One region of the Allobosea sp. NBC_00550 genome, then DNA from elsewhere that is predicted to be linked to it. Evidence: predicted binding sites of a transcription regulator. Region 1 holds the regulator's gene; each other region holds the start of a gene.
What was found. Region 1 encodes LexA, which represses DNA repair genes until DNA is damaged. Its sites were predicted from a motif close to TGTTCNNNNTGTGTTCNG; they were not measured.
Positions count from the first base shown of each region.

Region 2: a site for LexA is predicted at 4,596-4,613, ahead of NWE53_RS09815 (ATP-dependent helicase). Genes of this name have one in related genera too.
Region 3: a site for LexA is predicted at 5,044-5,061, ahead of NWE53_RS21290 (helicase-related protein). Genes of this name have one in related genera too.
Region 4: a site for LexA is predicted at 1,462-1,479, ahead of NWE53_RS23825 (YifB family Mg chelatase-like AAA ATPase). Genes of this name have one in related genera too.

Region 1 is NZ_CP102772.1:1,381,757-1,389,619, forward strand. It holds gene trpD (anthranilate phosphoribosyltransferase) at 1-783, shown strand, start outside; gene trpC (indole-3-glycerol phosphate synthase TrpC) at 791-1,603, shown strand; gene moaC (cyclic pyranopterin monophosphate synthase MoaC) at 1,600-2,082, shown strand; gene NWE53_RS06495 (molybdopterin molybdotransferase MoeA) at 2,140-3,351, shown strand; gene lexA (transcriptional repressor LexA) at 3,433-4,149, shown strand; gene NWE53_RS06505 (ComEC/Rec2 family competence protein) at 4,143-6,293, opposite strand; gene gltX (glutamate--tRNA ligase) at 6,577-7,863, shown strand, end outside.
Region 2 is NZ_CP102772.1:2,051,402-2,059,264, forward strand. It holds gene NWE53_RS09790 (potassium channel family protein) at 1-154, opposite strand, end outside; gene NWE53_RS09795 (class I SAM-dependent methyltransferase) at 219-884, opposite strand; gene NWE53_RS09800 (BtaA family protein) at 881-2,146, opposite strand; gene msrB (peptide-methionine (R)-S-oxide reductase MsrB) at 2,346-2,777, shown strand; gene NWE53_RS09810 (acyl-CoA dehydrogenase family protein) at 2,866-4,512, opposite strand; gene NWE53_RS09815 (ATP-dependent helicase) at 4,628-7,018, shown strand; gene NWE53_RS09820 (hypothetical protein) at 7,055-7,675, opposite strand; gene NWE53_RS09825 (hypothetical protein) at 7,672-7,863, opposite strand, start outside.
Region 3 is NZ_CP102772.1:4,440,605-4,448,467, reverse strand. It holds gene NWE53_RS21305 (CarD family transcriptional regulator) at 1-390, opposite strand, end outside; gene fdxA (ferredoxin FdxA) at 767-1,102, opposite strand; gene NWE53_RS21295 (RNA-binding S4 domain-containing protein) at 1,274-1,582, opposite strand; gene NWE53_RS21290 (helicase-related protein) at 1,607-5,005, opposite strand; gene NWE53_RS21285 (MerR family transcriptional regulator) at 5,270-5,716, opposite strand; gene NWE53_RS21280 (KpsF/GutQ family sugar-phosphate isomerase) at 5,978-6,952, opposite strand; gene NWE53_RS21275 (outer membrane beta-barrel protein) at 7,108-7,863, shown strand, end outside.
Region 4 is NZ_CP102772.1:5,019,336-5,027,198, forward strand. It holds tRNA gene NWE53_RS23810 (tRNA-Ser) at 94-183, opposite strand; gene NWE53_RS23815 (hypothetical protein) at 371-691, shown strand; gene msrA (peptide-methionine (S)-S-oxide reductase MsrA) at 775-1,431, shown strand; gene NWE53_RS23825 (YifB family Mg chelatase-like AAA ATPase) at 1,534-3,087, shown strand; gene NWE53_RS23830 (ATP-binding protein) at 3,179-5,266, shown strand; gene olsB (l-ornithine N(alpha)-acyltransferase) at 5,449-6,321, shown strand; gene NWE53_RS23840 (SDR family oxidoreductase) at 6,328-7,194, opposite strand; gene queG (tRNA epoxyqueuosine(34) reductase QueG) at 7,191-7,863, opposite strand, start outside.

The sequences.
Region 1 (7,863 bases):
GACATCGTCGGCACCGGCGGCGATTCCTCCGGCTCCTACAACGTCTCGACCCTGGCCTCGATCATCACCGCCGCCTGCGGCGTGCCCGTCGCCAAGCACGGCAACCGGGCGGCATCCTCGCGCTCCGGCGCGGCGGATGTGCTGACCGCGCTCGGTGTCAAGGTCGGGCTCGATCCGGCCGGCACCGAACGATGCATCCGCGAAGCCGGCGTCGGCTTCATGTTCGCGCCGACGCACCATGCCTCGATGCGCCATGTCGCGCCGGTGCGCACCGAGCTCGGCACGCGCACGATCTTCAACCTGCTCGGCCCGCTCTCCAACCCGGCCGGGGCGAAGCGCCAGCTGATTGGTGCTTTCTCCGAGACCTGGCTGGAGCCGATGGTCAAGGTGCTGGCCTCGTTCGGCTCGACCCGCGTCTGGGCCGTGCATGGCTCGGATGGGCTCGACGAGATCACCACCACCGGCCCGACCCGCGTCGTCTCGCTCGAGAACGGCAAGATCGAGAGCTTCCTGATCAATCCCGCGGATGTCGGTCTCGCGCCGGCCAAGCCGGAAGAGCTGCGCGGCGGCACGCCGGAGCAGAACGCCGCAGCGCTGAACGCCGTGCTCGCTGGCGAAAAGACCGGTTTCCGCGATATCGCCGCCTTCAACGCTGCTGCCGCGCTGCTCGTCGCAGGCAAGGCCACGGATCTGAAGGACGGCTTCGCCCAGGCGACGGCCGCGCTCGATTCCGGCAAGGCCAGGGCGACGCTCGCCGCCCTCGTCAAAATCTCGAACGCGTGAGGGCGGCATGACCGACATCCTCGCCAGGATCGAAGCCTATAAGCGCCAGGAGATCGCGGCGGCGAAGGCCGCCATGCCCCTCGCCGAGATCGAGCGGCACGCCCGCGCTGCCGGCAAGCCGCGCGGCTTCGCCGAGGCGCTGGCAGTGAAGGTCGCGGGCGGCACCCCTGCACTCATCGCCGAGATCAAGAAGGCCAGCCCGTCCAAGGGGCTGATCCGCGCCGATTTCGACCCGCCTTCGCTCGCCCGCGCTTATGCGGCCGGCGGCGCGGCCTGCCTCTCCGTGCTGACCGACGCACCCTCCTTCCATGGCCGGCCGGAATTCCTGACGCAGGCGCGCGAGGCCTCTGGCCTGCCGGCACTGCGCAAGGATTTCCTCTACGACACCTATCAGGTCTATGAGGCGCGGGCCTGGGGTGCCGACTGCATCCTGATCATCATGGCCGGCGTCGACGACGCCACCGCCAGGGCCTTGAACGAGACCGCGCGTGAGCTGAGCATGGACGTGCTCGTCGAAGTCCATGACGACGCCGAACTCGATCGTGCACTGAAGCTCGAAAGCCGGCTGCTCGGCATCAACAACCGCGACCTGCGCAGCTTCAACGTCGATCTCGCCGTGACCGAGCGGCTGGCGCCGCGCGTGCCCGCCGACCGTATCGTCATCAGCGAGAGTGGCATCTTCACCCATGCCGACGTCGCCCGGCTCAACACGATCGGCGTCAGCAGCTTCCTCGTCGGCGAAAGCCTGATGCGGCAGGCCGACGTCACGGCGGCAACGCGGGCGCTGCTGACCGGGCAGGCGCAAGAGAACGCGGCGTGAGCCGGCTCAGCCATCTCGACGCCCAGGGCCAGGCGCATATGGTCGATGTCGGCGGCAAGGCCGAGACGGCCCGCACGGCAATAGCCGAGGGCAGCATCGTGATGGCACCGGAGACGGTGGCGATCGTGCGCGATGGCAACGCCAAGAAGGGCGACGTGCTCGGCACGGCGCGGCTCGCCGGCATCATGGCGGCCAAGCGCACGCATGATCTGATCCCGCTCTGCCATCCGCTGCTGCTGAGCAAGATCGCGGTCGATCTCGATCTCGACGAGGCGCTTCCGGGTGTGCGCGTGCGCGCCGAGGTCAAGATGACCGGCCAGACCGGCGTCGAGATGGAGGCGCTGACCGCCGTCTCGGTCGCCTGCCTCACCGTCTACGACATGGTCAAGGCGGTCGACCGGGCGATGCGGATCGAGAATATCCGGCTCGTGCACAAATCCGGCGGCCAGTCCGGCGACTACGACGCGAAGGCTGGTTAGAGGAGTGAGCATGATGTCGCCCGAAAACCGGTTCCCACTTTTCGGCATTATGCTCTGATGGCGCTCACCCCGGTCCCCGTCGCGCGCAAGGCGTTGCTCGACAGCATTCCGGGGCCGACCGGAACCGAGACCCTGCCGCTCGCCCAATGCGCCTGGCGCGTGCTCGGCGGCGACGTGAGGGCGCTGCGCACCCAGCCCCCCTTCGCCAACTCGGCGATGGACGGCTACGCCGTACGCGGCGACGACATGGCGGAAGGCGTCAGCCTCGCCGTGATCGGCGAATCCGCCGCCGGCCGGGCTTTCGAGGGCGGCGTCGGGCCGGGCCAGGCGGTGCGGATATTCACTGGCGCACCGATGCCGGCCGGCGCCGACACCATCCTGATCCAGGAAGATGCCGACGGCGTCGACAGCCCCGCGATCCGGGTGCGCGTGCCGCCGACCAAGGGCAAGTTCCTGCGCGCCGCCGGGCTCGATTTCCATGAGGGCGATGTCCTGCTTGCAACCGGGCGCGTGCTCGACAGCGCCGCGCTCGGGCTCGCGGCGGCGATGGGGCATCCGGCGCTGCCGGTCCGGCGCAAGCCCCGCGTCGCGATCCTCGCCACCGGCGACGAATTGGTCGCTCCCGGCGAGCCCGTCGGGCGCGACCAGATCGTCGCCTCGAACTCGTTTTCACTGGCCGCGCTGGTCGAGAAGGCCGGCGGCGCTCCCCTCGATCTCGGTATCGCCCGCGACGATCATGCCGATCTCGCCGCCAAGATTGGACAGGCGAGCGCGGCCGATGCCGATGTGCTGATCACGCTCGGCGGCGCCTCCGTCGGCGCCCATGACCTCGTGCAGGAGGCTCTGACGCGGGCGGGCATGGAGCTCGGCTTCTGGAAGATCGCGATGCGGCCCGGCAAGCCGATGATGACCGGCCGGCTCGGCCGCATGGTCGTGGTCGGCCTGCCCGGCAATCCGGTCTCCTCGATCGTCTGCGGCCACCTTTTCGTGCTGCCGCTGATCGAGGCTTTGCTCGGCATGGCCGATGCGGATCGGGACCGGAGCATCCCGGCCGTCCTGGGACGCGACATGCCGGGGAATGACGAGCGCGAGGATTATCTGCGTTCCGAGCTGGCGTTGACCCCGGAGGGATGGGTGGCGACGCCTTTCGGCCGGCAGGATTCCTCGATGCTCGGCACGCTGGCGCGAGCCCAGGCGCTGACGATCCGCCCCGCCTTCGCCGACGCGGCCAAAACGGGCGATCCCTGCCGGATCCTACCGCTGCGGTAGGCCGCTTGCGGAACACAAGCAGAACGCGTATGGTGTTCGTGCTTTGTTTCGAATCTGCGCTTTGAAGGGCTGGCGGCAACCATGCTGACACGCAAGCAACACGAACTCCTGCGCTTCATCCAGGAACGCTTGCGCGAGAGCGGGGTGCCGCCCTCCTTCGACGAGATGAAGGACGCGCTCGATTTGCGCTCGAAATCCGGCATCCACCGGTTGATCATGGCGTTGGAGGAGCGCGGCTTCATCCGCCGCCTGCCCAACCGGGCGCGCGCGCTCGAAGTCATCAAGATGCCCGATGGTCTCGGCGCTCCGCAGCAGCGCCCCCGCTTCAGCCCGGCCATCGTCCAGGGCGGTCTCGGATCGCAGCCCAGCCTCGGCAAGCCACGCCCGGGTTCCGGAGCCGATGAGGACAGCCGTTCCTCCATCGCGATTCCGGTCATGGGGCGCATCGCCGCCGGCACGCCCATCTCGGCGATCCAGAGCCGCAGCCACACCGTCTCGCTGCCGCCCGACATGCTCGGCTCCGGCGAGCATTACGCGCTCGAAGTGCGTGGCGATTCGATGGTCGAGGCCGGCATTCTCGACGGCGACACGGTCGTCATCCGCAGGCAGGACACGGCCAATACCGGCGATATCGTGGTGGCGCTGATCGACGACGAGGAGGCCACCCTCAAGCGGCTGCGCAAGCGCGGCTCCTCGATCGCGCTCGAAGCGGCGAACCCGGCCTACGAGACCCGCGTGCTCGGGCCGGATCGGGTCAAGATCCAGGGCCGTCTCGTCAATCTGATGCGGCGCTACTGAAGCCGTTCGATGTCGGCGTCGCTGTCGACGGACACCGATGCCGGGTTGGTGGGCGGCTGATTGTTGGCCCGCGGCGCGGGTGGCGTCGCCTGCGGCTGCTCGCGGCGGCGGCTCCAGGGACGGTCTGCGGCGCCCTGCTCCGAGACATGGCTGCTCCAGCCTGTCGCTGTTCGATAGAGCGAGGTCGCCCCGTCGCGGCTCAGCGCGCCACGGCTGATCAACCTCGCCTTGCAGGCGCCGCTCCAGGAAATCGCGGTGACGACGAGGTCGGCGCGGAGGCAGTCCTCGATGATTGCGAGCCGATCGCGCGTGTAAGACACGGTGCGCTGATCGGCCGTGCGGCCGATGCAGCCCAGGCTGTCGCAAACGATGCCGGCCCGCAGCGTCGGATCATCCGGCGAGCGGCTGTCACCATCGGACGAGAGCCATTGTTGCAGGACAAAGCGGCTGGGCCTTCCGGCGATGGCGAGCCGGCCATCGGCTCCGCGCAGCGCTAGACCCGAGCCGTCGCGTTCGATCAGGATCTCCGGCCGCTCGGGCTTGCCGGCGACGGCGACGCCGAACATGAGCGGGATGGCCGCCAGCCAGCGCCAGGCCGTTGTCCAGAGCGTCAGCCAGAGCAATGTCAGCACGAAGCAGACGAGCACGGCGGGACCGAAGGCCGCGATCATCACCGTTGAATGGTCGATGGCCGCGACCCAGTGCGCCACCTTCAGCACGACATCCGAGGCGAGCCCCATCAGCGCCCAGGCCGGCCAATCCAGCCCGAAGGGATAGGCCAAAACGCCGAAGACCGCCGCCGGCATGACGAAGAGCGAGACGAAGGGCAGCGCCATGGCATTGCCGAGCAGCCCCAAAGGATTGAAGGTCTGGAAGTGATAGGCGCCGAAGGGTGCGGTCGCCGCCGTGGCGAGCAAGGTGGTGACGACGATGCCGAGCGCTGCGGTCCAGAGCGGGCCGACAGGCCAAGGCAGAACTGGCGGAGGCCGGGCGCGGTCCCGCCGCTCCCAACGTTCGGCGAACGCGATCAGTGCCGCGACCGCGCCGAAGGACATCTGGAAGCTCGGCCCGAGCAGGGCCTCGGGCTCGCGCAGCTGCACGATCATCGCAGCGAGCGCGAGGTTGCGCATGCTCAACGCCGCGCGGTCGACCAGGATGGCACCCAGCATCACCAGCGTCATGATCAGCGAACGCTCGGTCGCGACGTCGCTGCCCGAGAAGATGCAGTAGGCGGTTGCACCGAGCATGGCGGCCACGGCGGCGAGCTTCTTGACCGGCCAACGCAATGCGATCGTCTGCGAGATCGCCAGCAGGGCTCGCACCAGCCAGAAGATCGTGCCGGCAGCGAGCACCATGTGGAGCCCCGAGATCGAGACGATATGGTAGATACCGGCGGCGCGCAGGTCGTTGTTGGTCGCCTCGGTGATCAGCCCGCGCTTGCCCGTGACGAGCGCGGCCGCCACCGCGCCGCCCTGCCCGCCGCCGGCCTCGGCGATGCGCCGGGTCAGGGCGTTGCGGGCCTTGTCGATCGCCACATCGATCGCCAGACGCGTCGGCATCGGATAGGGCGGCGGCGCCAAAGCGAGCTTGCCGGATATGCTGCCGACAGCTCCGATTCCCTTGAAGAAGGCATCGCGGCCGAAATCATAGCCGCCCGCCCGCGCCGGCCCCGGCGGAGGCAGCAGCCGGGCGGTCGCGACGATATGGTCCCCGGGCGCGACGGAGCCGGCGCGGATGTTGACGCGCACCCGCTTCGGGCGCTCGCCCTCCGGCACCCCCGCGAGATCGGTCACCAGCACGACGATGCGGGCACCGTTGTCCCTTGCCTCCACCGTTTCGACATAGCCTGTCAGCTTGCCGATCCGCGGCCGCTCCAGCATCGGTGCTGATATGTCGGCGGTACGCCAGACCCCCGCCGCAAAGCCGGCAAAAGCGGCGGCCGCAGCCAGGCAAGCCATCGATGGAAGGCGATGGAAGCGCAAGGCAAAGGCAAGTCCAATGCTCAGGACGAGGCCAAGCAACGGCGCCCACAAAGCCGGCTCACGATCTGCCGCGAAATAAAACACGATGCCGGCGCCCATCGCCACGGGCAGCCACAGGAACGGGCGGCGGCGCTCGGCCTCCAGCGCGAGGGCACGGCCCAAGCGCGCCTGCCAGCCCTGCAACCATGCATCGAGCCACACCGGCGCCGGCCAGGATGGCCGCAAACGCAGAGGCACGGCGCCAACGCGGGCGCCGCGCCGTTCCCCCTGCCCTGACGGCCCCGGCTGCATCGCCTGCCCCATCCCCATCGGCATTGCGATTTGACCGCTTAACCTTTCCGGCCAAGCCATGTTACAGGGCGCGCGCCGGTTGTCATGTCATGACCTGCGCCATTTCCCACGTTTACCCCGGACGGTTTTCCCCGCCCGGCCGGAGTCGCCTCCCATGAGCAACGCCGTCGTCACGCGCTTTGCGCCCTCGCCCACCGGTTTCCTGCATATCGGCGGGGGGCGGACGGCGCTGTTCAACTGGCTCTACGCCCGCCGGCACGGCGGCAAGATGCTGCTGCGCATCGAGGACACGGACAGGGAACGTTCGACCGACGCCGCCATCACGGCGATCCTCGACGGGCTGGAGTGGCTCGGCCTCGATTGGGACGGCCAGACCGTCTACCAGTTCCAGCGCGCGGCGCGCCATCGCGAGGTCGCCGAGCAGATGCTCGCCGCCGGCAAGGCCTATCATTGCTACGCCACCCCGGCCGAGCTCGACGAGATGCGCGAGAAGGCCCGCGCCGAGGGCAAGCCGCTGCGCTATGACGGGCGCTGGCGCGACCGCGACCCGGCGACTGCGCCGGCCGGCGTCAAGCCGGTCATCCGCCTGAAGGCGCCGCAGACCGGCGAGACGGTGGTGAACGACGAGGTCCAGGGCCGCGTCGTCTGGCAGAACGAGAATCTCGACGATCTCGTGCTGCTGCGCTCGGACGGCAACCCGACCTATATGCTCGCCGTCGTCGTCGACGACCATGACATGGGCGTCACCCACGTCATCCGCGGCGACGACCATCTGACCAACGCCGCCCGCCAGACCCAGATCTACGATGCGCTCGGCTGGGACGTGCCGAGCATGTCGCATATCCCGCTGATTCATGGGCCGGACGGCGCCAAGCTCTCGAAGCGCCACGGTGCGCTCGGCATCGATGCCTATCGCTCGATGGGCTATCTGCCGGCAGCACTGCGCAACTATCTCGTGCGGCTGGGCTGGAGCCATGGCGACCAGGAGGTCTTCTCGACACAGGAGATGATCGACGCCTTCAATCTCTCCTCGATCGGCCGCTCGCCCGCGCGCTTCGACTACGCCAAGCTCGAGAACCTCAACGGGCTCTACATGCGCCAGTCGAGCGACCAGGAACTGCTCGATGCGCTCAAGGTCATCCTGCCGGAGATCGGGCCGGCACGCGGGGTCGCGCCGACGCTGTCGCCCGAGCTCGAGGCGAAGTTCCTTGCCGCCATGCCGGGGCTCAAGGAGCGCGCCAAGACGCTGGTGGAGCTGCTCGACAGCGCGTTCTATCTCTATGCCCCGCGCCCGCTGAAGCTCGACGAGAAGGCCGCCGGGCTTCTCGACGACGCAGCGCGCCAGCGTCTCTCGCAGATCGCCGAGAAACTCGCTGCCGTCGCCGACTGGATGCCCGCGCCTCTCGAAGCTGCCGTGAGGGCCTATGCCGAGGAGAACGGC
Region 2 (7,863 bases), 670 kb from region 1:
TGGCGACGAAGAAGGCGATGATCAGCAGATCGACGATCGTCGTGACCGCCTGGAAGCGCAGGGCCGCGGGCGTGCGGCCGTGATAGAGCTGGCGCAGCCGGTCGCGAAGGCATTCGAAACGGCTCTCTTCGGGTGGGGCGTCGGCGGCATCCATTGCGGCGAGCATAGGCGCTCGCCGGATGAGCCGCTACCAGCGCCGCCGCCGGCCGGGCTGCATATCAGCGGCGCGTCACGACGGCGTGGACCGCATAGCCACGATAGGGCGCGGCGAGCCGGCAATCGGCGCCGGCCGCCTCCGCGAGCGCGCGCACGGTGCCCGGCAAATCCTCCCGCGGCGTGACGTGGAACAGGCCGAGCCAGCGCAGCAGCATCGCTTTGAAGGCGGCGGGCAAACCATCCTGATCGCCGAAATCGACGATATGCAGCGCCCCACCCTCGTCCAGACGGCGCAAAGCCTCGGCGATGACGCCCTGCCAGGGCGGGATCATCGACAGCGCATAGGAGATCACGATCCGGTCGAAGCCGGGAAGGCCGAACATGGCCTGCGGATCGAAATCAGTGGCATCGGCCTGCGCAAGACTGATCCGATCCTCCAGTCCCGCACGCGCTACCGAGGCGCGCGCCGTCGCCAGCATCTCGCCGGAGACGTCGAGCCCGTAGCAGGCGCAGTCCGGGTAGCGCCGCGCGATCCGGATCAGGTTACGCCCGGTGCCGCAGCCGATCTCCAGAACGGTCGCGCCGGATGGCGGCCGCAGGCCATCGATCAACTGGTCGCGGCCGAGCAGGTAGAACTTCCGACTGGCATCGTAGATATGGCGCTGATGCCGGTAGATCCGGTCCATCAGCCCGGCGGCGGTGCCGGCCGATGCCTCGGCCGCGCTCATCGGGCCTGCCCCTTCAGGACATAGAGGTGGAAGCCGCCATAGATCGCGGAACGGTCCTGCCGGCACAGTTCGCGGCTGCGCTCTTCCTCGTAGCGCCACTGGTCGAGGATCGCGGCCGGCACCCGCCCCGGCAGCAGGCGCTCGTCGGCCGCCGTGCGGAAGATCACCCGTGCACCCGGACGCGCGGTGCGCGTGATCTGCGACCACAGCGCCGTCAGGTCGGCATCGTTCATCCAGTCCTGGGCATCGAGCAGCACATAGGCGTGGCAGCTCTCGGCCGGCTGGTCCTCCAGCAACGCCGTGACCGGGGTCTGGCGATAGGACACGTTCGAGGCGCGCGCCTTGACCGTCGCGAAATGCGCCGGCTGCAGATAGGGCGGCAGCGCCGCATCGGCGCCTTCGCCATAGCGCCGGCCGAAGGCCTGCTGGGCGAAGTAGTTGCCCTTGAGGTCGAAATCGCAGGCGAGACGTTCGAGCCGCAGCTTCAGCGCCCCCAGGATGCCGTCCTCGCCATCGGCGGCGAGCGCCTTGTACTGCGCCGGCGGGATGCCGAGCCCGTAAAGCGAGGCCGGCTGCCGCACCAGCCAGCGCACCAGCCGGCGCTCGAAGACCGGCGCGAGGTGCTGCTCGTAGAGCGCCCTCTGCTCGGCGAGGTCGCGGGCGGCGAGCATCGCGCGGGGATTGCCGCCGAGCAGCCGCGCCAGCACATGGCCCGTGCCGATGAAGCGGCCGAGCAGCCCGTAGCGGTAGAAGCCGTTGGCGAAGAGGTTGATCCGGCGCCGGGCATTGAGCCCCCTGCCTTCCCAATATCCGCGCGAGACGGCGTCGAGATGCGGCGCGATCTCGCGGTCGTAGAGCGCGACATTGTCGCGCGCGTTCGCCCGGCCGAAGAAGCGCAGGAACGTTTCATGGCTTTCCAGCCGTGCCAGCGCCGCGAGCTTCAGCCGACCGAGCGCGATATGCGCCCCGTTGAGGTCGACGGCACTCACGCGGACTGGCGCCGCCGTTAGATAGGAGAGGATGTTGCAGGACCCCGAGGCGATCGCCACGACGTGGTCGTCGGCCTTGAGCTGCAGCGCCGCCATGTCGACGACCGGGTCCTCCCAGATCTGCGGATAGACCAGACCCGAGAAGGCCCGCGCGAACAGCCATTCCAGCATGCCGGCCTTCGAGAGCGTCTTGCTGCGCCGGACCGCCGAGCCGAGCCCCGAACTGGTCATGCGGCGCGCGGCACGCGCCGTCTGTGTCGCTTGTTGCGTCACGGTTTCCTCCCTCTGCGGGTGGCGGGGCTGCTAGAGGAGTCGCGTGACGGTCAGGTGACGGCGCCCGGCGCATTGCCACAGCATCGTGAAATAGCGGGGCAGGCCGAGGGGTGAAATCCGGCCGGCGAGTCGCCATATTGCGAGGCACGAGACGGATGGCGGCCCCACCGCCCGCTGAAAGGAGATCGCAATGGGTCTGATGAGCATGTTCGGCGAGCCGAAGAAGGCGGACGAGACCTTCCCGTTCCAGCTGACCGATGCAGAGTGGCGCGCGCGGCTGACGCCGGAGCAGTACCAGATCCTGCGCGGCCATGGCACGGAGCGGGCCGGCTCCTGCGCGCTCAACTTCGAGAAGCGCGCCGGCACCTTCTCCTGCGCCGGCTGCGGCCAGAAGCTGTTCAAATCCGGCAAGAAGTTCGAGAGCGGTACGGGCTGGCCGAGCTTCGACCAGCCGCTGGAAGGCGCGGTCGAGACCAGCGAAGACCGCAAGTTCGGCATGGTCCGCACCGAAGTGCATTGCGCCAACTGCGGCGGCCATCTCGGCCACGTCTTCCCGGACGGCCCGCCGCCCACCGGCCTGCGCTACTGCATCAACGGCGTGGCGATGAACTTCGAGGCAGCGGAAGGCTGAATTAGCGCGTCATGGTCGGGCTTGACCCGACCATCTCATGACGGGAAAGCGACGAAGAGATGCCCGGGTCAAGCCCGGGCATGACGCCCTATGAACGGGGCACCGCCCTTCGCGCCAGCGCAGCCGCATCGACCGAAACCGGCAGATCGCCGAACTGCCCCGACCAGCCATCCCCCAGCCGCGTCGCGATGAAGGCATCCGCGACCTCCGCCGGCGCATGCCGCAACAGCAGCGAGCCCTGCAGCAGCAGCGCCAGCCTCTCCGTCAGCCGCCGCGCCTGCCCCTCGTTGCGCATCAGCTCCGGCAGATCGCCCTCCAGCCGCTTCAGCGCCGCGTCATAGCGCCGATCCGCTCCGGCAGCCGCCAGCAACTCCGCCCGCAGCACATCCACCGCCCCCTCCTCACGTGCCAGCGAGCGCAGCACGTCGAGGCAGATGACATTGCCCGAGCCTTCCCAGATCGCGTTGAGCGGCGCCTCGCGGTAAAGCCGCGCCATCGGGTTTTCCTCGATGAACCCGTTGCCGCCATGGCATTCCAGCGCCTCGGTGACGACGGCGGGCGCCCGCCGCGTGATCCAGTATTTCGCGATCGGCGCCCCGACCCGCGCCAGCAAACGCTCGCTGGCGGACTCCGCCTGCCGGTCCAGCGCCGCGAAGAGCCGGAAGGCGAGCCAGGCGGCGGCCTCGGCCTCGATGGCGATGTCGGCCAGCACGTTCTGCATAATCGGCTGGTCGATCAGCGCCTTCTGGAAGGCGCGCCGGTGCTGCGCATGATGCGCCGCCAGCGACACCGCCATCCGCATCAGGCCGGAGGAAGCCGCCGCGATGTCGAGCCGCGAATTATGGTTCATCGAGAGCCCGGTGCGGATGCCACGTCCCGGCTCGCCGATCAGGTGCCCGATGGCTCCCCGGAACTCGACCTCGGACGACGCATTCGAGCGATTGCCGACCTTGTCCTTGAGCCGCTGGATCGCGACGCCGTTGCGCGCTCCGTCAGGCAGCCATCCCGGCACAGCGAAGCAGGAGATGCCCTCCTTCGTTCGCGCCAGCGTCAGGAAGACGTCGGAATGCGGCACCGAGAAGAACCATTTCCGGCCATGCAGCGAGAATGTGCCGTCGCGATTATCCTCGGCCACCGTCTGTGTCTGGCGCAGATCCGAACCGCCTTGCGTCTCCGTCATCGCCGTGCCGACGGTGGCGCCCGTCTTGAGATGCGCCGGCCCCTGCCTCGGATCGTAACGGTTGGACGTAACGAGCGAACCCCACTGCTCCCAGAGTGCAGCATCCTGCTTCAGCACGGGCACAGCGGCATAGGTCATGCTGATCGGGCAGCAGATGCCGCTCTCCGCGCCATACCAGAGATATTGCAGGGCGGCCCTTGCCACCTGCGCGCCGGGTTCGGGCTGGTTCCAGGCCAGCGCATGCGTCTCCTGCCCGAGGGCGAGGCCCATCAGTTCATGCCAGGCGGGATGGAAGGCGATCTCGTCGATGCGGTTGCCGAAGCGGTCGAAGGCCCGAAGCTCCGGCGTATGGCGGTTGGCGAGATAGGCGAGCTCCTGCACGCGGCCGGAGCCGACCGTGCGCCCAGCCTCATGCAGCCGGGCGCTGGCCCAATCGGCACCGAAGGCCGCGACGATACGGGGCAGCACCGGATCGGCGGCGAAGGCATCGTAATCCGCCAGCACAGGCACCTGATTGGTGACCTCCCAGCGCCCGTCGCTGCCATGCTCGGCCATTGCTGCCACCTCCCTGTGGAACGGGATATAAAATGATCGCTCCGGCAGGGCGCAATCCTGACATCGACGCCCTATATTTGCCGGAGAACGAATCACGCACGAGCAGCTTAGACCCTTGTCCGATACCGACGCCTTTTCCGCTCCCTTGCCCCGCCCCGGCGGACTGGCCGCGCGCGCCGCGGCGCAGCCGGCGGCCGGCTATCTCGCGGGTCTGAACCCGGAGCAGCGCCAAGCTGTCGAGGCGACGGAAGGCCCGGTGCTCGTGCTCGCCGGCGCCGGCACCGGCAAGACCCGCGTGCTCACCACTCGCATCGGCCACCTGATCTCGACCAGCCGCGCCTACCCCTCGCAGATCCTCGCCGTCACCTTCACCAACAAGGCGGCGCGGGAGATGAAGGAGCGTGTCGCCCATCTCGTCGGCCCTGTAGCCGAGGGCATGCCCTGGCTCGGCACCTTCCACTCGATCTCGGCCAAGCTCCTGCGCCGCCACGCCGAGCTGCTCGACCTGCGCAGCGACTTCACCATCCTCGACACCGACGACCAGATCCGCCTGATGAAGCAGGTGATCCAGGCCGAGGGCATCGACGAGAAGCGCTGGCCCGGCCGCATGCTGGCGGGCTTCATCGACAGCTGGAAGAACCGCGGCCTTAGCCCCAAGGACGTCGCGCCCGGCGAGGCCGCCGTCTTCGCCAACGGCAAGGGCGGCAAGCTCTACGCCGCCTATCAGGAGCGACTGAAGGCGCTGAACGCCGTCGATTTCGGCGATCTCCTGCTGCACTGCCTGACGCTGTTTCGCGACTATCCGGACGTACTCCAGACCTATCACGACCGCTTCCGCTACATCCTCGTCGACGAGTACCAGGACACCAACACGGCGCAGTATCTCTGGCTGCGCCTGTTGGCGCAGGGCCGCCGCAACATCTGCTGCGTCGGCGACGACGACCAGTCGATCTATGGCTGGCGCGGCGCCGAGGTCGACAACATCCTGCGCTTCGAGCACGATTTTCCGGGCGCGACCGTGATCCGGCTGGAGCGCAACTACCGCTCGACCGGCCATATTCTCGCCACCGCCTCCAAGCTCATCGCCCGCAACGAGGGCCGCCTCGGCAAGACGCTGCGCACCGAGGATGCGCTCGGCGAGAAGGTCACCATCACCGGTGCCTGGGACAGCCAGGAGGAAGCCCGCCTGGTCTCCGACGAGATCGAGGCGATGCAGTCCAAGGGCCAGGATCTCGGCCAGGCCGCGGTGCTCGTCCGCATCTCCGCTCAGATGCGCGAGATCGAGGAGCGCTTCGTCCAGGCCGGCGTGCCCTATCGCGTGATCGGCGGCCCGCGCTTCTACGAGCGCGCCGAAATCCGCGATGCGCTGGCCTATCTGCGCTGCGTGGTATCGTCGACCGACGATCTCGCCTTCGAGCGCATCGTCAATGTCCCCAAGCGCGGCCTCGGCGACGCCACCGTCCAGCTCCTGCACAACCACGCTCGCGCCACCGGCTTCTCGCTGCTGCAGTCGGCCCGCGCCGCGGTCGAGAGCGACGAGCTGAAGCCCAAGGCCCGCACGGCGCTGCGCGAACTGGTCGAGGCCTTCGGCCGCTGGTCGGCCCGCGCCGAGCACATGCCGCAGGGCGAGCTAGCCGAACTGGTGCTGGAGGAGTCCGGCTACACCGAGATGTGGAAGAAGGACCGCTCGGCCGATGCCGCCGGGCGCCTCGAAAACCTCAAGGAGCTCGTGCGCTCGCTCGACGAGTTCCCGGACCTGCCGGCCTTCCTCGAGCACGTCTCGCTGGTGATGGATGTCGCCGACGGCGAATCCGGCGCCCGCGTCTCGATCATGACGCTGCACGCCGCCAAGGGGCTGGAGTTCGACACCGTCTTCCTGCCCGGCTGGGAGGAAGGGCTCTTCCCCAACCAGCGCGCGCTCGACGAGAGCGGCCGCGCCGGTCTGGAAGAGGAGCGCCGCCTCGCCCATGTCGGCCTGACCCGCGCCCGCAAGAAGCTGAAGCTCTATTTCGCCTCGAACCGGCGCATCCACGGCCTTTGGCAGACCAGCCTGCCCTCCCGCTTCATCGACGAACTGCCGGAGGAGCATGTCGAGGTCGAGCAGGCTCCGAACAGCTATAGCCAAGGCGGCTACGGCGCTTCGCGCTTCGACCGGATGGAGAGCTTCGGCTCCAGCTACAACACGCCGGGCTGGCAGCGCGCGCAGGAGAACCGGGCCAAGAACGGCGGCGGCAGCGGCTTCTCCGAGAGCGGCCGCGGTTTCGGCTCGGGCGGCTTCGGTTCAGGCTCAGGCTCAGGCTCGCGCCAGCGCGGCCCACTACTGATCGAGGGCGAGCTCACCGCCAAATCATCAGGCGAATCCGCCTATGGCGAGGGCGCCCGCGTCTTCCACGTCAAGTTCGGCCCCGGCTCCGTCGCCAGCGTCGACGGCAACAAGCTCACCGTCGATTTCGACAAGGCCGGGCGGAAGATGGTGCTGGATAGCTTCGTGCAGAAGGCCGGGTGATGGCGGCGACGCGCCACCTTGCAGTGGCACCCGTCGCTAGGGGCCAAGCCCGCTGATCGCTGTAAATCCTCGCAGGAACAGCTTGTCGCGGGTGGTCGACGCAGCTTCGGCCGGTTCCTTCACGTAGAAGTACGGGCCGTAGCTATATGAGATCGGCCCCCGATCGGCATAGCCGAACCTCAGCGCATAGATGTTTGCCGTCGGCGCGTCGGGGGAAAACTGCAGCACGACCGGCAAATAGCTGAAGCCGTTCTTGTCGGTGATGATGTCGCCATTGGTGATCGTATAGTGAGCGCTCGATCCCCCGATCTCCATCCCGTTGACGTCGACGACCGAAACCCGGATCTGCTTGTCCGGAATGCCGGTGTCGAGCCGGTCGAAAAAGACCGCCCGCGTCCATACGGAGACCGGCTCCAGCTTCCTGACGACGGCGATCTCGTGGAACTTCATGTCGATGCAGCATTTGTTGTTCACGCAAGGCGGCGGCAGCCCGACGCCGGACTGCACGAAAGCCTCGAGCTTGTCGGGGATGCGGCCAGCGCCGAAAATCCTGCATTGCTGGGGCGCGTCCGCACCGATCGCGAGGCTGCACGATAGCAGCCAGGCGATCGACGCAACGGCAAGTCCGGAGCCGGGCTTCCCGTGCGAAGCGGTCATTTGCTCAATGCCTTGACCGCGTCCTTGACCGAGCTTCCCCGCGCGACCAACCGCTCAAGCTGCTCGAAGAAGTCGTCCGAAAGACCGATGAAATACTCAGACGTCGGCGCCGTCTTGAGGATGCTGGCGCTATCCTTGCTGGAAAGGCCGCTGGCCGCAACCTTCATGGCGGAATCGCTGAGCGAGAT
Region 3 (7,863 bases), 2.6 Mb from region 1:
CTGCTCGGGCTGCGCCTCGGAACGATAGAGATCGCGCACGACCTCGGCGATGGCGACGAGATCGCCCGAGTTGATCTTCGCTTCGTATTCCTGGGCGCGGCGCGACCACATGGTCCGCTTGACGCGGGCGCGGCCGGTGAGCGTGGTCAGCGCCTTGGTGACGGCTTCGGCATCGGCGAGCTTGCGCAGGCCGACGCTGGCGGCCTTGGCGGTCGGGACGCGCAACGTCATCTTGTCCTTGGAGAAGCTGACCACGAAGAGCTCAAGCTTGAAACCTGCGACTTCCTGTTCCTCGATCGCCGTGATCTGACCGACGCCGTGGGACGGGTAGACGACATACTCGCCCGTCTTGAAACCCTGGCGCACAACAGCTTTCTTCGCAGTGGACATGCCGTTACGACTCCTGACCGGCCCGCTCGACGCGAGCACGCGATGACACGTCTTCATCCGGTCGGACGAAGACTTTCCGCCTGATGCGACGCTTGAAAGGCACCGCTTCACGCTCCCTCAGTCGACTGTTTCATTTCCTCCAGGACGAGAACGACGATCGAGGCCCGGCGGTTGAACCGGCTGTCTCTGACGCTCTGATCGTTGGGGGCACCCCTTTTGTGGGAATCTCGCAGGGGCATGCGGAACGAAATCGACTGGGGCTAGCTTGTAGCATAAAAAACACGCCGAATCAAAGGTAAACGCCGGAAGGCGTTCCCCTGTGACGGCATGGCGCGGTCTTGGTTAATGCAGCGCTGGGCTCTCGAGGGGGCGAAAATCAGTCGCCTTCGCCGGGCTCCGGTGAGAACATCTCAAGCTTGCCGGGCACGCCGTCGAACTCTTTCGCGTCGGCCGGCGCCTCTTTCTTCTGGGTCAGGTTCGGCCAGCTTCCGGCATATTTGCCGTTGAGCTGGAGCCAGCTTTCCAGGCCGGGCTCGGTGTCGGGCTTGATCGCCTCGGCGGGGCATTCCGGCTCGCAGACGCCGCAATCGATGCACTCGTCGGGATGGATGACGAGCATGTTTTCGCCTTCATAGAAGCAGTCGACCGGGCACACCTCGACGCAATCCATGTACTTGCACTTGATGCAGTTCTCGGTGACCACATAGGTCATGATCGATCGGCCCTTCCAACGCTTCTAAACAGCCCCATAAACCCCTGCCCGGCGCAGGTTTCAAGGCTGTTTTCGTGATCTTCGGCAGAACGTTTTTTCATTCCTCTGGCGCTCAGGAGAATGTTTTCATCGCTTGCCCGCTCGCGGCATCTGCCGACGACAAGCCGCGATCTAGTCTCCGCCTTCCGCCTCCGCAAGCGGCGCATCGCCGCTGCCGCCGTCGAGCCGCTCATAGAGCTGTCGCGCCGTTTCGAAGGGACCGCGCCGCTCGGCGAAGGCGAGCACGCGCACGACCATGGTCGCGTGCGGCAAGGCCAGCGTCAGCACCGCTCCGACCCTGATCCCCTGCGCGGGATTTTCGGCGCGGCGTCCCTCGATCCGGACATGCCCGTCCTCTACCAGACGCACGGCGGACGGACGGGTTCGCGCGAACCGCGCGAACCAGAGCCATTTGTCGAGGCGTTGACGATGCTCCTGCAAGCGGTCCGCGCCTCCCGGGATCGTTCAGTTCTTGCCGCCTTCGAGCTGCGCCTTGAGTGCGGCGAGCTTGGCGAAGGGTGAATCCGGATCCGGCTCGCGATTGGCCGGCCGCGGACGCGGCGCCTGCTGGAAGCGTTCGCCGCCGCCGCCGCCGCGTTCCTCGCGCCGCGGGCCGCCGGGGCGGCCGTCGCGCTTGAAGTCGGGCCGCGGACCGCGCCCGCCCTCGGGGCGCCCCTGCCGTGGCGGCTGCTCGTCGCGGCGTGGCCGCTCCTGGCGTTGCGAGCGCTCCTGCCGCTGCGGCGCCTCGCCTTCGCTGCGCGCTGCCGCGGCAGGCTGCTGCTGTCCGGGGCGTTGATCGCGACGCTGACCACCCGGCTGCTGGCCTTCGCGCTGGGGACGCTCGCCGCGGCGCTGATCGCCGTCGCGGCGGCCGCGCGGAGCATGCTCCGGCCGGCGCCCGCCCTGATGGCGGTGCGGACGCCAGACCTCGATGAGCTCGGGCTCGGCCGGGGTCGCGGCTTCCGCGGCAGGCGCCTCGGCTGTTGCCGCCTCGACGACCTCTGGGGTCTCGGTCGTCTCGGCGGTCTCGGCCTCGGTCGGCAGAGCCACCAGCGCATCGGCCGGAACCGGCTCGCGAGCCTGATCCAGCTCGCTTTCGGTGAGAACAGGCGTGTCCGCCGTCTCGACCGCCGGCGCTTCGGCGACGGGTGCCTCACTCTCCGCCGACGCATCCTCGTTCAGCGCCATGGCGGGCTCGGCTGGCGCTTCGGCCTCTACCGGAGCCTCAATCGTTTCGGTGCCCGCCGTTTCGCTCTCAGCCTGTGCCGTTTCGGGCTCGGCCTGTGCAGCCTCATCGGCGGCAGTGGCGTCATCCGCCTTGGCCACAACGGGTTTTGCCGGCTCGGTCGCTGCCGGCGGCGGCGCCAATGGCACAGTGATCGCCGGGCCGGGGCGCTTGACCGAGACATAGCCGAGCGAGCGCAGGATCGAGGCGAAGTCCTCGCCCGCGCAGCCGACGAGCGATGTCATCGCGCCGGTGGCGACGAAGCCGTCCTGATCTGCGGTGCCGGCCGGCGGCGTGCCCTGGGTCGCACCGGGCCGATAGGCGATCGCAGGCCGGATGAGATCGGCGAGGCGTTCGAGGATGTCGACGCGCACCGCGCGCTCGCCGCAGACGCGGTAGCCCGCCGCGCGGTAGAGCCCCTTCGGCACGGCCTTGTCGACCGGGAAGGAGGTGCGGCCGGACGCCGCGAGATGGGCGATGTCGTCGAGCCCGGCCGTCTCCGGCCCGCCATGCTTGAGCGCCCAGAGCTGGGCGGCGAGCGCGCGGGGCGCCGGCTTCAGCAGCGCCGGCATGTAGATGTGGAAAGCGCCGAAGCGGATGCCGAGCTGGCGCAGCGCGGCGCGGCCCTCCTGGTCGAGCGCCTTCATCTCCTCGCCGACCTTGGCGCGTTCGAGCACGCCCAGCGCCTCGGCGGCCTGATAGGCGATGCCGCGCGCGATCCCGGTAGCGTTTTCCGCCGCTTCCAGAATCTGCAGCGCGCCGAGAAGGCGGGTGACATGATTCTTCAGCCAGAGATTGAGGCGGGCCTCGATCTGCTCGCGCGCCGCACCGCTCAGATGCTCCTCGACGAGCAGGCGCAGGCGCGGCTCGAGAACCTTCTCGCCGGCCGTCAGGCGCGCCACCGGCTCGCCGACCCAGCGCACCAGCCCGTCATGCGACAGCACGAAGGCATCGTCGCCCGCCAGCACGACGCGCGCCGCCCGGGCTTCGATCTCGGCGCCAAGCGCCTTCATCGCCGCCAGGTTCAGGGCCTTGACCTCGGCCCCTCCAGCCTTCGGGTCCGCCGTGAAGCGAAAACCCTGCAGCATTCCAACGTGCTGGCCCTCGACGAGCACATCGCCCGTCGCAGTGACCTCAGCCTCCAACATCGCATTCTCCCGCAAGCGGCGCATCAACACGCTGGTGCGCCGATCGACAAATCGGCTGGCGAGACGCTCATGCAGAGCATCCGACAGCTTGTCCTCTACAAGACGCGCCATGCCCTGCCAATGCTCAGGATCGGGCAACCAGTCCGGACGGTTTGCAACAAAGGTCCAAGTCCGGACCTGCGCGATGCGCGCCGAGAGCGTGTCGATCTCGCCATCGGTGCGGTCGAGGGAGGCCAATTGCGCCGCATACCAGTCGGCATCGAGCCGGCCATGACGCATCAGCCGGAGATACAGCGTGGTCGCCAGATCGGCGTGCTGCATAGGCGAGATCTTGCGGTAATCGGGCAGGCTGCAGACCTCCCAGAGCCGTTCGACCGCCGCACGCCCTTGCGCCAACGCCGCGACGTCCGGGTCCTTCGCCAGGATTTCCAGCGTCGTCATGTCCTCGGCGATCAGCGCCCGCGTCAGTCCAAGCTCGGAGGGCTGGATATTCAGGGTGTCGAGCAAACCGGCGATCGAGCGCAGGTCGAGATCGGAATTGCGCCACTGCATCTGCCGGATCGGCTCGAAACGGTGATTCTCGATCGCCTCGACCAGTTCGGCATCGAAAGGCGGGCAACGCCCGCTGGTGCCGAAGGTGCCGTCGCGCAGATGCCGCCCGGCGCGCCCGGCGATCTGGCCGAACTCGGCCGGGTTTAGCTTGCGGAAATGATGGCCGTCGAATTTCTTGTCGGCCGCGAAGGCGATATGGTTGACGTCGAGGTTGAGCCCCATGCCGATCGCATCGGTCGCGACGAGATAATCGACGTCGCCGGACTGGTATATCTCGACCTGCGCGTTGCGGGTGCGCGGGCTGAGCGCGCCGAGCACCACGGCCGCCCCGCCCTTCTGCCGGCGAATCAATTCGGCGATGGCGTAGACCTCCTCCACCGAGAAGGCGACGATGGCCGAGCGCGGCGGCAGCCGCGTGATCTTGCGGTCGCCCGCGAAGGTCAGGTTCGAGAGGCGCGGGCGCGACACCACATTGACGCCGGGGATCAGCTGCTCGACCAGCGGGCGCATGGTGCCGGCGCCGATCAGCATGGTCTCGGCCCGGCCGCGCCGGTTGAGCAGCCGGTCGGTGAAGACATGGCCGCGGTCGAGATCGGAGGCGAGCTGGATCTCGTCGATCGCGACGAAATCGACCGCGAGGTCGCGCGGCATTGCCTCGACCGTGCAGACCCAGAAGCGCGGCCGCTCCGGCTTGATCTTCTCCTCGCCGGTGACGAGCGCGACCGCATCGGGGCCGACCTTCTCGACGGTGCGCTGGTAGACCTCGCGCGCCAGCAGGCGCAGCGGCAGGCCGATCATCCCCGTCGGATGGGCGACCATGCGCTCGATGGCGAGATGGGTCTTGCCGGTATTGGTGGGGCCCAGCACCGCCGTGACGCCATGGGCGCGGGCAGCGGGCGGCAGCGAACGGAAAGGAAGCAAGGCGATGGAGCCGATCATCTCGCCCGCCCATGCGGGCGGGAGCGTGAACTTGAATCAGGAACGAGTCCGGAACGAAGCGGGGCCGAATCGGTGACTCCGGCAGAATCGGGATTTGTTCCCCTTTCGGGGCCACACTCCCTTCGGCATGGGCCATGGCCGCATCGCGCGCCCTCCCGCAAAGTGATCGTGGAGGCGGCGCAGAGGCCGCCCTTCAGGTTTTCTATTTAAGCCTTTCGGGCGGGGAAACGAGAGGCAATGCGGTTTTCCGGCCTGCCGGCCAGCTCAATGGCGGGCGTGCTTGCATTGGCCATGATCGGCCAGGGCCTCGATGATGGCGCAGTCGCAGGCTGCGACGCCGCCCGAGCAGGTGGTCGCGATCCGCTCCAATTCCTTCTCCAGCGAGCGCAGCCGCGCGATCTTGTCGCGAACTTCATCGAGATGAGCGACCGAAATCGCATGCGCCTCGTCGCAGGCGATGCCGGGGGTATCGGAGAGCCGGAGCAGCGTGCGGATGTTCTCGACCGCGAAGCCGAGATCGCGCGCATGCTTGATGAAGGCGAGCCGCTCGGCATGGCGACGGCCATAGCGGCGTTGATTGCCTTCGGAACGCTCCGGCGGCGGCAGCAGCCCGACCTGCTCGTAATAGCGGATCGTCTCGACCTTGACGCCGGTACGCTCCGCCAGCGCGCCGATCGGCATCACGCGTTCGAGCCTGTCCGTCGCGGTCATGACATCATCTCCGAAGCTGTAGTGTCTAGAGCTTTAGATAGACCGCAGCACTCCGAAGACAAGAGCCTGTCATGTTGAACGGAACCGCGTCGTCATTCCGGGGCGGCCCGCACGGCCGAGCCCGGAACCCATGAACACGACATTTCAGAAAAAGCCGGGAGCGGCGGCCGATGCGCCTATCCGGCGATCACCGTGTTCATGGGTTCCGGGCTCAAGCGCTACGCGCTTGCCCCGGAATGACGGCGTGGTTCCGTTGCGCGATCAAGCCACACCCATCGCCAGCAGATCGTGGACATGGACGAGGCCGACCGGCCGCTCCTGCTCGTCAACCACGATCAGCGCCGTGATCCGCACCCGGTTGACCAGCTCCAGCGCCTCGACCGCGAGCGTATCGAGCCCGATGCGGCGCGGATCGGCAGTCATGATGTCGCGTGCCCTGAGCGATCCGCCGCCGCCCATCGTCGCCTTGCGGCGCAGGTCGCCATCGGTGACGACGCCGGCGAGCTTGCCATCCAGGTCCATGACGATGGCGCAGCCGAAGCTCTTCTCCGAGATCATCGCGATCACGTCGGGCAGCAGCGTGTCGAGCCCGATCAGCGGCAGATCGGCGCCGCGATGCATGATGCTCTCGACCGTCTTGAGCTGTGCGCCGAGCTTGCCGCCGGGGTGATAGACGAAGAAATCCTGCGGCGAGAAGCCGCGCGCCTCCAGCAGTGCCACGGCCAAGGCATCGCCGAGCGCGATCTGCATCGTCGTCGAGGTGGTGGGTGCCAGGCCGTTCGGGCAGGCCTCCGTCGCCTTGGGCAGGATCAGCGCGACATCGGCCTCCTTGCCGAGCGTGCTCTCGGGGTTCGAGGTGAAGGCGATCAGCCCGACGCGGAAGCGGCGGGTATAGCCGACAAGCGCCGCCAGCTCCGCGGTTTCGCCCGACCAGGACAGCGCGATCACCACGTCTTCCGGCCTGACCATGCCGAGATCGCCATGGCTCGCCTCGGCCGGGTGAACGAAATGGGCGGGCGTGCCGGTCGAGGCCAGCGTCGCGGCGAGCTTGCGCCCGACATGGCCGGACTTGCCCATGCCTGAGACGATCACGCGGCCGCTCGCGGCGCGGATCAGCGCGACGGCGTCAGTGAAGGGCTGGCCCAGCCCGTCGGCGAGCGCGGCATGGAGAGTGTCGAGCCCGGCCCGTTCCGTGGCGATGGTGCGGAGGGCGGAAGCGCGGATGTCATCGGTCATGGCGCGCGCTCTAGCACGAGCTCCCTCGGCATTTCCACCGTTGCCGGGGGCACGATGCCTGCGTTGACGGCTCCTTAACCCTGTTCGTTCTAACTCCGTTAACCATGCGCGTCCTCCGGGGCGCGTCAGCTGTTGCCTGGAGCCTTGCGAACCCCGTGTCCGGCCGCACGAAGATCCTGCTTCTGTCCGGCACCGCCCTGGCCGGGCTCGCGCTCGGCTGGACGATGGCCGTGGCGCAGCAGGCGCGCGCGCTCAGGACGGGCACGCCGACCTATATCGCGCAGCAGCCAGCCCCGCCGGCGGCACCGCTCGCACCGGCGACCGGCGATCCCGAGGCCATTCGCGACCCGGCGGGCCTGATTCAGAACCAGAGCACGACCGTCTCGGCGCGCCAGCCTTCCCGCGCCAGCCAGCCCATCCAGGCGCCGGCGCTGCGCGGCGTCACGCAACGCCAGTTCCGCGCGCCGCCGCCCACCGTTGCCGCGCTGCCGCCGCCTGCTCCGCCGCCGCCCCCGCCACGCCGCCGCAGCGCAGCGGAAGAGGATCCTTACGCCGCGCTGGGGCTGCGCCTCGGCTCGGTGACGCTGCGGCCCGGCATCACCAACTCGGTCGGCTACGACACCAACCCGCAGCGCAGCTCCACGCCCGGCGTGAAGGGCTCGCCCTTCGCCCGCTACGAGGCCGATCTCGACATCCAGTCCGACTGGAACGCGCACGAGCTCAAGGGGAAGCTGCGCGGCAGCTATCTGCAGTTCTTCAGGGACGGCGAGGCCTCGCGCCCGGATGGCGAAGGCAATCTCGACCTGCGGCTCGACGCCACCCGCGACACCCGCATCCTGCTCGAATCGCGCTTCCGGCTCGATACGCAGCGCCCCGGCTCGCCCGATCTGACCGCCGCCGTGCAGGGCCGC
Region 4 (7,863 bases), 2.0 Mb from region 1:
AATGATTACGGAAGCCCACCGAGCCCGGAGCCTATAGAAATAGGCGGCTTTCGATGAGTTCCGAACGATGCCGAATGAGTCTGAAGAGGTATATGGCGGACAGGGCGGGATTCGAACCCGCGATACGGTTTCCCGTATACACACTTTCCAGGCGTGCGCCTTCAACCACTCGGCCACCTGTCCGGCGCGCTGCTTATGACCGCGGCGTCATCATCTTTCAAGGCCCGAGATGCTGCGTTTTGCACAATCCCGGTAAATCGTCGGCGCTCGGTTGCGCTGCCGGGCCGGGATGGGCACATCTGGACGCAGGGTGCGGTGGTCGGTTGAGTTCATGCTGGCGCGAGTGTTGAAGTGCGACGAGGAGTGGACGGTGCGGTTTCTTCTACGGCTGGTGGGGTATCTCTGCATCGCTGCCGGCTTTGTCGTGCTGGTGATCGACGGGGCCCGTTCGATCGCGAACTCCGCCCTGCGGTTCACGGCCGTCAGCGAGACGCTGACCGCGGTCATCCACGAGCGCTATGCGCTGATCCAGCCGGCCATCGAGCGCAACATCCACCCCTTGCTCTGGGATCCGATTCTGCTCTCCGTGATGCGGGCGCCGACCGCGTTGGCGGCGCTTCTCCTCGGATTTGCGCTGCTGTGGCTGGGGCGGCAGCCGGAGCCACAGATCGGCATCGTCACGCGTCGGTGAAGGCTTCGGTTCGTGCAAGCCCCTGTGCGAATGGCTGCGGGAGGCTTACATAGGCGCCGAGGCTCGAATGGACGGAGCAACCCATGTTCTCTTTGCGCAAGAAGACCGAGATTCCCACCGCTGCCGAGGCGCTGCCCGGCCGGCCTACGGCCATCCCCACCGCGGAAACCCATTTCGTCAATGGACGCGCGCTGGCGGGCCCCTATCCGGAGGGCACCCGCAAGGCGGTCTTCGGGCTCGGCTGCTTCTGGGGTGCCGAGCGCAAGTTCTGGCAGAGCGGCGAGGGCATCTGGGTCACGGCCGTGGGCTATGCCGGCGGTTCCACGCCGAATCCGACCTATGAGGAGGCCTGTAGCGGCCTGACCGGCCATACCGAGGTCGTTCTGGTCGTCTACGACCCGGAAAAAATCTCCTACGAGGATCTCCTGAAGATATTCTGGGAGAATCACGATCCGACCCAGGGCATGCGCCAGGGTGGCGATATCGGCACCCAGTACCGCTCCGCGATCTACACCTATGGCGACGAGCAGAAGGCCGCTGCCGAGCAGTCGCGCGATGCCTACCAGGCATCGCTCAAGGCGGGCGGCTACGGCCCGATCACGACCGAGATACGCGAGGCGCCGACGTTCTACTTCGCCGAAGACTATCACCAGCAATATCTCGCCAAGAACCCGGCCGGCTATTGCGGGCTGGGCGGCACGGGCGTCGCCTGCCAGATCGGGGTCGGCGTCGAGGCCTGACCAAGGGGAGGGCAAAGGCAGTCCTCCTCTGGTTCTTGGTATGTTCTTGCGTTGTCGTTGAAGCTCGGCTAGCGTTCCCATGGGGAACGGGGCTGGGCCGAAATGGTGACGCGGGTCGCGACGGTGGCGTTTGAGGGCATCGAGGCGCGCGCCGTCGATGTTCAGGTGCAGGTTTCGCCCGGCGGTGTCGCCTTCATCCTGGTCGGGCTACCCGACAAGGCGGTGGCCGAAAGCCGCGAGCGGGTTCGCGCCGCGCTCATCGCCTCCGGTCTTGCCCTGCCGGCCAAGCGCATCACCGTCAATCTGGCGCCGGCCGACCTGCCCAAGGAAGGCAGCCATTACGATCTGCCGATCGCGCTCGCCGTGATGGCGGCGATCGGCGCCATCCCACCCGACGCGCTCGCCGGCTATACCGTGCTGGGGGAGCTCGCGCTCGACGGCTCGATCACGCCGGTGGCGGGCGTCCTGCCTGCGGCGATCGCGGCCTATTCCAGGGGGCAGGGGTTGATCTGCCCCTTCGCCTCCGGCCCGGAAGCGGCCTGGGCAGCAGCCGATATCGACATCCTCGCGCCGCGCTCGCTGATCCAGCTCGCCAACCATTTCAAGGGCACGCAGGTGATGGCGCGGCCGGAACCTGCCGTCGCCCGCCAGGGCGGCCTCCTGCCCGATCTCGCCGATATCAAGGGACAGGAGAGTGCTCGCCGCGCGCTGGAGATCGCGGCGGCGGGCGGACATAACCTCGTGATGAACGGTCCTCCCGGCGCCGGTAAATCGATGCTGGCGAGCCGGCTGCCCTCGATCCTGCCGCCGCTTTCGCCGCGCGAGCTGCTCGAGGTCTCGATGGTGCTCTCGGTTGCCGGCCATCTCGCCGAGGGAGCGCTCACCGATCGCCGCCCCTTTCGGGCGCCGCACCATTCGGCCTCGATGGCGGCGCTCGTCGGCGGCGGTCTGCATGCCAGGCCCGGAGAGGTGTCGCTGGCGCATCATGGCGTGCTCTTCCTCGACGAATTGCCGGAGTTCCAGCCCCAGGTTCTGGACGCGCTGCGCCAGCCGATGGAGACCGGCGATGTCCTGATCTCCCGCGCCAACCATCGCGCCTCCTATCCTGCGCGCTTCCAGCTGGTGGCGGCGATGAATCCGTGCCGCTGCGGCAAGGCGACGGAGCCCGGCTTCGCCTGCCGGCGCCAGCCGAACGAGCGCTGCATGGCACAGTATCAGGCCAGGCTGTCCGGCCCGCTGCTCGACCGGATCGACCTCGCGATCGACCTCCCCGCCGTCACGGCCGCCGATCTCATCCTGCCTGCGACCGGGGAGGATTCGGCCACGGTGGCGGCAAGGGTCGCGGCGGCGCGCCGGCTCCAGGTCGCGCGCTTCGAGGCGCTGGGCCTGGCCCAGCGCGGCCTTGGTCATGTCACCACCAACGCGGCCTGCCCCGTGCCGGTGTTGGAGGAGATCGCGCGGCCCGACAATGCCGGCCTCGCCTTGCTGCGCGATGCGGCCGAGGCGATGCGCCTGACGGCGCGGGCCTATCACCGTGTTCTCAAGGTCGCCCGCACGCTTGCCGATCTCGATGGCGAGGCCAAGGTCGGGCGCCTGCATCTGGCGGAGGCGCTGTCCTATCGCTCGCGTGGGGAGCAGCTCGTTCAGGCGGCTTGATCGGTTGGGTTAATCGACGCCTAAGGCGGACAAGCGAATCTAAGCCGTTCCCGGGCGCATTTTTCAAGGGAAGGCCGCTAGATCGAAGAGCATGGCTTCTTCGCTCTGGTCATGGCTCATCCTCGGAGGTGCGGCGCTCGCTTTATGCGCGCTGGTCGCGCGGCTTTTGTTGCAGCGCGGGCGGCTGCGCTGGCAGGTCGCCGGTTTGGTTCGCGATACCGAGGATCTCAACGACCGGCTCTGGAGCCTCGCCGATAGCGAGGAGCGCTACCGCAGCCTGATCGAGGCACAGGGCGATCTCATCGTCAGACGCGATGGCGCCCGCATCGTCTATGCCAACCGCGCCTATGCGGTGTTGTTCGGTGCGAGCGAGACCGATCTCGTCGGCAGCAAGATGCAGCTGCCGCAGCTCGCCAACCGGCCGGTGCAGTTGCTGGACGGCGGCGCGCGCAGCTTCGACGAATGCCTCGCGACCTATGAGGGCGAACGCTGGATCTCCTGGATCGAGACGGTGGTTCCGGGAGGCGACGGTCGCACGCTCATCCAGCGTGTAGGCCGCGATATCTCGGCCCGGATCGCAAGCGAGGACGCGATCGTCGATGCGCACGCCCGGGCAGAGGCGGCGAGCGAGGCGAAATCGCGCTTCCTCGCCACCGTCAGCCATGAATTCCGCACGCCGCTCAATGGCATTCTCGGCATGGCCGATCTCCTCTCGGATACCGGCCCGGATCCCGAGCAGGCGACTTATATCGAGGCGCTGCGGACGTCCGGCGAGGCCTTGCTCGCTTTGGTCGACGATATCCTCGATTTCGCCAAGGTCGAGGCTGGCAAGCTCGAGCTGGTCGAGGAGCCCTTCGAAGTCGTCCAGCTGGTCGAGACGGTGGCGGAACTCATGGCCCCGCGCGCGCAGGCAAAGGGCATCGAGCTCGCCGCCCATATTGCACCCGACCTGCCGACGCGCCTCGTTGGCGACCGCGACCGCCTGCGCCAGATTCTGCTCAACCTGGTCGGCAATGCGGTGAAGTTCACGGAAGCGGGTGGCGTCGGCCTGAGTCTTCGGCAAGTGGGCGAAGGCATCGAGATCGTCGTCGCCGATACCGGGCCCGGCATTCCCGCCGACCGGCTCGACGCCATCTTCGGCGAGTTCGAGCAGCTGGAGCATGGTTCCGGCATAAGGCAGTCGGGAACCGGCCTCGGCCTTGCCATCGTCAGGCGCCTCGTCGGCCTGATGGCGGGCGAGGTCAGGGCCGAAAGCCGGCTGGGCGAGGGGGCGGTCTTCCGCCTCACGCTCCCGCTTGCGGTCGCTGCGGACGCTGCGCGTCCCGTCATCCCGTACTGGCCGCATCAGCACGTCCTGCTGGTCTCGCCCGCTCCCTTTGCTGTGCGTTTCCTGGCGGAAACGATCCGGGCGACAGGGGCCGTGGTCTCGATCGCCACGACCTTCGAGGCTGCGCGCGTGAAGCTGATCGGCGAGACGCCGCCGACGGCCGTGCTGATCGACCATGCGCTCGGAGATGCGCCAGCGAAGGATCTCGCGGCGGCCGTTCAGGCAGCGGGAATTCGCGATTGCCTGATTCTGCTGTCGCCCCTGGAACGGCGGCAGTTCGGGGCGCCGCAGGCGGCAGGGTTCTCGGGCTTCCTGATCAAGCCCGTGCGCGCTCGCTCGCTCTATGAACGGCTTGGAGCCGGCTTTCCGCACGCCTTGCCGGCGCGGACTGAGGCCGCGAGCGCTCACCCAGCCGCGAGTCGGCTGCCCGGAGCCGGGCTCACCGTGCTCGTTGCCGAGGACAACGAGATCAACGCGCTGCTCGTGGTCAGGACGCTCGAGCGCTTCGGCTGCACCGCTTTCTGGGCCCGCGACGGGCGCGAGGCGCTGCAGCGCGTCGAGGCGAGCTTCGCCGGGACGGCTCCGGCCCTCGCTCTCGCCCTGCTCGATGTGCGCATGCCGGTCATGACCGGTCTCGATTGCGCCCGCGCGATTCGAGCGCTCGAACGCCGGCTTGGCCGAGCCGGCGCGTTGCCGCTCGTCGCGGTGACCGCCAATGTCGCCGATGCCGATCGGGAAGCCACCTTGGCCGCGGGCATGGACGATTGCCTCGCCAAGCCGCTGGAGCGCGCCGCCCTGCTGCGCTGGCTGGAAAGATTGTCCCAGCCCTTGGCCGGTAGCCTCTCGGCTTGATCTCCGTCATCGCTTCGACGCAGTTTTGTCGCGAAGTTGTAAGATGCTCGGAGCAAGCCTACCTCAAGGCCGAACGCGGCTGAGGGACGAGATGCGCGATGGCACTGCACGTTTCTGAGAGCAAGAACGCGCTGCCTTCACGGTTGTCAGCCGGCAATCGGTTCTCGCGATTCGCTCCGCTGATGCTGATCACCGGCGGAAAGAGGCGCCGCTTCGGCGGAGAGCCGGGCGAGGCGCCGCCGCTTTCGGGTACGCTCGGCCGGCTCGGCTCGCTCGAAGTGCGCCTGGCGCGCGGCCCCCGCGAGATCTGGCGGGCGCAGCGCCTGCGCTACCGTGTCTTCTATCAGGAAATGTCGGCCAAGCCCGATGTCGTCTCGCGCATGTTCCGCCGCGACGCCGATCGCTTCGACAAGGCCTGCGACCATCTCCTCGTCATCGACCACGCCGCGCGCGGTCGCTTCGGCGGCATCAAGCCCAAAGTCGTCGGCACCTACAGGCTGATGCGCCAGAGTGCGGCCGAGCGGCTTGGCGGATTCTACACCCAGGGCGAGTTCGATCTCGCGCCGATGCTGGCGCGCCATCGGGGCCAGCGTTTCCTCGAACTCGGCCGCTCCTGCGTGCTGAAGCCCTACCGTACCAAGCGGACGGTGGAGCTGCTCTGGTCCGGTATCTGGGCCTATCTCCAGCATCATCGCATCGATGCGATGTTCGGCTGCGCCTCCTTCGACGGCACCGATCCCGAGGCGCTGGCGTTGCCGCTGAGCTTCCTGCACCATCAGGCCCGCTCGGAAGGCGACTGGGCTGCGATCGCGCGCGCCGAGCACTATGTCGGCATGGACCGCCTGTCACCGGAGATGATCGACGCCAAGCTCGCGCTCAAGCAGCTTCCGCCGTTGATCAAGGGCTATCTCCGGATTGGCGCGCGTTTCGGCACCGGCGCGGTCATCGACCGCCAGTTCGGGACCACCGACGTGCTCGTCGTGCTGCCGGTTTCCGCGATCGACAAGCGCTATGCCGAGTACTATGGCGGCGAGACTTCGCGTCACGCCGCCTGAGCGGCCTCATTCGCCGGCTGCGGCCATGGTGCGAAGCGCCTCGCGATAGGTCGGGTAGCGGAAGTCGTAGCCTAGTTCCCGCTTCACCAATGCGTTCGAGACGCGCTTGCTCTCGCCGTAGAAGCTCGCGGCCATCGCTGAAAGTGCAGCCTGCTCGAACGGGATTTCGGGCGGCGGCGCCAGCCCGGTGAGTTCCGCAGCGAAGGTGATGACATCCTGCGGCGGCCCCGGCTCGTCATCGGTGACGTTGTAGATCGCGCCGTCCCGCGGCTGCGCCAGCGAGGCCATCAGCACCCCCGCGATATCGTCGACGTGGATGCGGTTGAAGACCTGGCCGGGCTTGATCAGCCGCGTCGCCTTGCCCTCGCGCAGCTTGGCGATGGCGTTGCGGCCGGGCCCGTAGATGCCGGAGAGGCGGAAGATCTGAACCGGCTTGCCGCTCTCGCGCCCGAGCGCCAGCCAGGCGTCCTCGATCGCGATGCGCTGGCGGGTGCGGGCGTTTGTTGGAGCCGGTGGCATGGCCTCGTCGATCCACGCGCCGCCCTGGTCGCCATAGACGCCGATCGTGGAGAGATAGCCGATCCAGCGCAGGTTCGGGGCCGCGGCGAGCGCGGCGCGCAAGGACCCGAGCGCCGGGTCGCCATCCTCGGCCGGCTGGACGGAGACCAGAACCGCATCGGCCTCAGCCACCGCCTTGCCCAGCGCCGACGATACGGCGAAGCCGCCGAAGACCAGTGTTCGGATGCCCTCGCGGCTGAGCTCCGCCGCCTTCTCGGCCGAGCGGACGGTGCCGGTGACTTCCCATCCCCGCGCCAGCGCGGCGCGCGCGAAGAAGCCGGCCGAATAGCCGAGGCCGAGGATCAGGATGTTCATGCGGCGTCTTCCGTTTCAGGCGTGAGCGCGTGCCATTCGGCGCGCACCTGCGGATCGCTCTCGTCGCGCAACGCGGCGGCAGCGTGCTGGCGGGCGCGTTCCGGGTCGAGCCGGCCCAGCGCCCATACGGCCATGGCCCGGACGAGCGGGGAGGGCTCGGCGAGATGGGGCAGGGCGCTGTCGATCAGATCAGCCCGCCCGCTATTGCCGATCGCGATGAGGACATTGCGCAGGAAGCGGTCGCGGCCGGTGCGCTTCACCGGGGTCCCCGCGAAGAGCGTGCGGAAGCTCGCATCGTCCAGGCGGGCGAGCGCCGCAAGCTCGAGCCCGTCGAGCTCTTCCTTCAGGGCGAGTCGCGTCTCCTGCGCCGCCTGCGCGAACTTGTTCCAGGGACAGACGGCGAGGCAGTCGTCGCAGCCGAAGACGCGGTTGCCGATGCCGGCGCGTAGATCCGCGTCGATATGGCCCGCGTGTTCGATGGTGAGATAGGCGATGCAGCGGCGCGCATCGAGCTGGTAGGGCGCCGGGAAGGCATCGGTCGGGCAGATGTCGAGGCAGCGCCTGCAGGAGCCGCAATGGTCCTGCTCTGCCGCGTCGGCCGGCAACTCCGCCGTGGTGTAGATCGCGCCGAGCAGCAGCCAGGAACCGTGCTCGCGCGAGACCAGCACC